DNA from 2 places in the Devosia sp. Soil_C_22 genome. Region 2 is predicted to be linked to the other one. Evidence: predicted binding sites of a transcription regulator. Region 2 holds the regulator's gene; the other holds the start of a gene.

Region 1 (2,197 bases), 840 kb from region 2:
AGCGAGTTAGTCGCAGCAGAGAGGGGGTGGCGGCGGCACACCGTGCCCTCCCGGCTACACCCGCATCTTAGCCCTGAGATATGCGTTCGGCATGTCGTCCATCACCGTGCGGCCGCCATATTCCGGCGAGCGGCGGCGTTCCTCGTCGATGAACGCGTAAAAGCTCGGGCCGGTGGCGCCGGGCTCGAGCGCACGGGCCTGGCGGTCGAGGCGCCTGATGGCGCCCAGTTCTTCCTCGGCGCCGAGGCGGGCCTTGCCGACGGCCGATTTCAGCACCCGGATGGTCTCGTCGTAGACGGTGAGCGGCACCGGGAACGGGTGGCCGTCCTTGCCGCCATGCGCCATGGCATAGCGGGCCGGATCGGCGAAGCGGTGCGGCGCGCCGTGGACCACTTCGGCCACCTGTGCCAGCGCACGCACCGTGCGGGCGCCGACCCCGGGCACCAGCAGCAGCTCGGAGAAATCGTCAGGCGCGCGCTCGGCGGCGGCGGCGAGGCTGCCGTGCAGGCGCCGCAGCATCACGTCCTTGGGGCGGATATCGTGGTGCGAGGGCATCACCAGATGCGGCAGCAGCGGCTGGTCGCTTTCGACCGGCGCCGGCTCGACGATGCCCTCGATGCGGCCGACCTCGCGCACGATCGCATCCGGCCCCATGCCGCCGAGCAGGTCGACCTGGGTTTCGCGCGATCGGGCGGCGCGGATATCGGTGAGGTTGACGATCGTCCCCTGCCCCGCGCCCTCGATGGCGCTGTGCGGCGTCTCGACGAAACTCTTGAGCCCGGCCGATTGCCAGTGGTAACGCCGCGCCGTTTTGGCGTCGCCCTTCATCCCCTGCTGCACCACCACCCACTTGCCGTCATCGGCGACGATGAAACCGTGGAGGTAGAGCTCGAATCCGTCCTGCACCGCCGCGCTGTCGACCTTGGCGACCAGCCGGCTGGCGCGGGCCAAGGCGGCACCGTCGAAGCCGACGCGATTGCCGATGGCCACCAGCTCGTCCGGCGTCTTGCGCGAGTGCCGACCCCGACCGCCGCAGACATGCAGTCCGAGCTCGCGCTCGATCGGCTTCAGCCCGCCCTTGAGCGCGCCGATAACGCTGGTGGTGATGCCCGACGAGTGCCAGTCCATCCCCATCACGGCGCCGAAGGACTGGAACCAGAACGGGTTGGCAAGCCGGCTCAACAGCTCGTCGCGGCCATACTCATGCGCGATGGCCTGGCAGATGACAGCCCCGAGCCGCGCCATGCGCTCGCTCAACCACTTTGGCACCCGCCCGCCATGCAGCGGCAGGTCGGCGCTTCCGGCACGACTACCCATCGGATTCCCCTGTTCGCATGCAGCGTAGCACAGGAACAAAGAGGAAACAAACGGGTGCGCCTCCCTGCGAGGGGACAGGGTGCGTTGCTGCAGGACTCGGTGCTCGTGGGAGGCTTTCTCCCCCTTGGCGGGGGAGAAAGCGAAAACTTGGGCTTAGCGTAGCTAAGTCCTTAGTTTTCGCAAGAGAGGGGGTCGTGGAGGGCACGGCGCGCCATCGCACCCCCTCTCTGCTGCGACTAGTTCGCTATCGCTCACAAGTCTCGCGTCTCCCCCGCCAAGGGGGAGAGGGTGCCCACCACCGTGATCTGCCTTGCGGCAAGGGTCCAGCCTAGAACTGCCCCGACACCGTCAGCTTCACCCCGTGATTGCTGGCCGAGCTGCCGAAGGCGCCGCGATAGCCGAGATCGAGGTTGAGGCCCGGCGCCAGCTCGCCGCCAATACCGGCTTCGAGCAGCAGGGCCGTGTCGTCCGGATCGGCGCCCGAGACGGTGAACGGCGTGCCGCCAGGGAAAGCGTGCGTGGCGGTCGGGGCATCGCCGCTACTGTGCTGCAGCGCCACGAGGCCGTGCGCCGTGAGGCTCTTGCCCTCGCCGATAGCGATGTCGGTGGTCGCCTTCAGACCCACGGCGAACACCGTGCTGCCGAGCGCGTCGGAGCTGCCCTCAAGCGCCGCATCGCCGCCGGATTCACCGTAGTCGCCGCCCGATTGGCCGATGACCGCGGCCTGGACGAACGGCACCAACTCGGCCTGGCCGAGATCGAAGGCATAGCCCAGTTCGCCGAACAGCTGGCCGGTGGTGACGCCGTAGGAGGATTCGAGCTCGTCGCTGAAGCCGGTGAACTCCGGGTTGCGCGCCACCGCCACATCGTGCGCGCTGAC
Region 2 (2,197 bases):
CGCCCCCAGCCGGTCGAAGGCGATCTGATAGAGCCCGCTGAGACCGACGCTGCCGATCAGCGGGATCTCGCTGCCGCCGATCCAGCTCTTCTGCCCGCCGATCTCGGCGCCGATCAGGAGGCCCGAAAGGAAGCCGGCGCACCAGGGTGCGGAGCGGCCGGAGAGGAGGGCGCCGGCGCGGACCTTGAACAGCGTCGCCGTCAGGCGCTCGGGATGTTCGAGGCCCTGGTCGAGACCGGCGGCAAAGCCGATATCGCGGTCCTCGCCCTCGAGCTCGCCGCCCAGCGAGTGGCGCAGCACGGAATGGGTGCGCAGGAGCTCGAACACTTCGCCGGTCATGGCGCTCGAAAAGCGGGTGAGGCGGGTGCCATCGAGCAGCGCCCACTTGCTGTGCGTGCCGGGCATCACCACGAGACCGGAGAAGCCGGGGACGAGGCTCGACAGGCCGAGCAGCTGCGTTTCCTCGCCGCGCATCACGTCCTCGGCGCCGACATCGCGCATGCACACGCCCGGCAGGATGCGCGGGTCGAGCTCGCCGGGCATGTCAGGCCAAACGGCCCCGTTGGCGAGCGTCCGCAAGTCGGCGGGGGCATCGAGATAGGGCGCTTCGATCCAGCCCTGGCGGGCTCCGGCCATGCCGCAGATCACCACCTCGCTGACGCCGTCGGCCTCGCTGCCGAGCAGCCCGGTCAGTACTTCGGGATATTGCTCGCGGCTCAGCCGGCCCATGCCGTCGGGCGAGGAGCGCGAGAACGCGATCTCGCCATCGCCATCAATGCCCCAGGCGCGCAGATTGGAGGTGCCCCAATCGACCGCGACCCACTCGACTTGTCCTGCCAAATTCTTCTCCCTGACGTGCCGGCGGAAGGCCGGACGTGGTGTCGCCTAAAGCGCGGTCGGGAAGGTGATCCACTCTCCCGGTAGGATCGCGCCGATGCGACCGCGGACGATGTGTCCGCGAAGCGCGCCGGAACCTAGCGTCTTTGGCACCAAGACCCTAGTGCAACTGTCGTCTATCGGCTCTGATTTCATAAGAAAAAAAGGGCCGGCGCGAAGCCGGCCCCAGGACCCGATTGGCGGTGGGTCAAACTCAGTATTTGCGCAGCAGCCCGACGAGACGGCCCTGCACCTTCACCCGGTCGGGCGGGAAGATGCGGGTCTCGTAGGCCGGATTGGCCGCTTCGAGGGCCACCGAATTGCCGCGGCGGCGCAGGCGCTTCAGCGTGGCTTCCTCTTCATCGACCAGCGCGACGACGATCTCGCCGGTCGAGGCCATGTCCTGCTTGCGGATGAGCACGGTGTCGCCATCGAAGATGCCGGCATCGATCATCGAGTCGCCGCGCACTTCGAGCGCATAGTGCTCGCCAGGCCCGAGCATTTCGGGCGGAATGGCGATGGTGTGGCTATGGGTCTGGATCGCCTCGATGGGCGTACCGGCCGCGATGCGGCCCATGACCGGGATGGAGACGGAGCGATAGGGCTCGTCGGCCGGCGCTGCCGCAGCCGGGCGGGGCGGAGGAGCGGCGACGCGGCCGAGATTGCCTTCGATAACCGACGGCTCGAAGCGCGCCTTGCGGCCGCCGAGCGAGGGGTTCATCGAATCGGGCAGCTTGATCACCTCGAGCGCCCGGGCCCGGTTGGGCAGGCGGCGGATGAAGCCGCGCTCCTCGAGCGCGGTGATCAGCCGGTGGATGCCGGACTTGGAGCGCAAATCGAGCGCGTCCTTCATCTCGTCGAAGGAAGGTGGAATACCTGACTCTTTCATCCGCTCGTGGATGAACATCAGCAATTCATGTTGCTTGCGCGTCAGCATCTGGCGGCTCCGGTGAGCAGAATCGGAACAAAGACTGAACGTGTTGTATCCGTTCCAGTTATGTTCTGCAACCGTGCGGTAAATATCCGGTTAGCGACGGGGTGCTGTCGGCGCCAAAACGTACGGGATTCCGGGGTTAGGCGCCCCAGTTGAGGGGGATGACGTCGACAATCTCGCCAGGCGGGACGCCGGGCGAATCCTCGGGCAGGACGATCAGCGCATCGGCCAATGCCAGAGAGCTCGAATGGCTGGAATCGGTCTCGAAGATCGGATCGACCTGCAGGAAGCCGATATCGTTGCGGCTGAGCGTGGCGCGCATGTAGTGGCGGCGCGGGCCATTGGCGGGCAGGCCCTTCAGCGTCGGCGCGCCGATGCGGGGCCAGT

Evidence for each region. Region 2 encodes LexA, which represses DNA repair genes until DNA is damaged. Its sites were predicted from a motif close to TGTTCNNNNTGTGTTCNG; they were not measured.
Region 1: the regulator LexA is predicted to act here: its motif matches at 1,349-1,366, upstream of AC3A6I_RS13380 (DUF763 domain-containing protein).

Annotation. Positions count from the first base shown of each region.
Region 1 is NZ_JBDGIY010000001.1:2,739,487-2,741,683, forward strand. It holds gene AC3A6I_RS13380 (DUF763 domain-containing protein) at 55-1,317, opposite strand; gene AC3A6I_RS13385 (autotransporter outer membrane beta-barrel domain-containing protein) at 1,646-2,197, opposite strand, start outside.
Region 2 is NZ_JBDGIY010000001.1:1,899,183-1,901,379, forward strand. It holds gene AC3A6I_RS09040 (2-dehydro-3-deoxygalactonokinase) at 1-840, opposite strand, end outside; gene lexA (transcriptional repressor LexA) at 1,091-1,813, opposite strand; gene AC3A6I_RS09050 (molybdopterin molybdotransferase MoeA) at 1,950-2,197, opposite strand, start outside.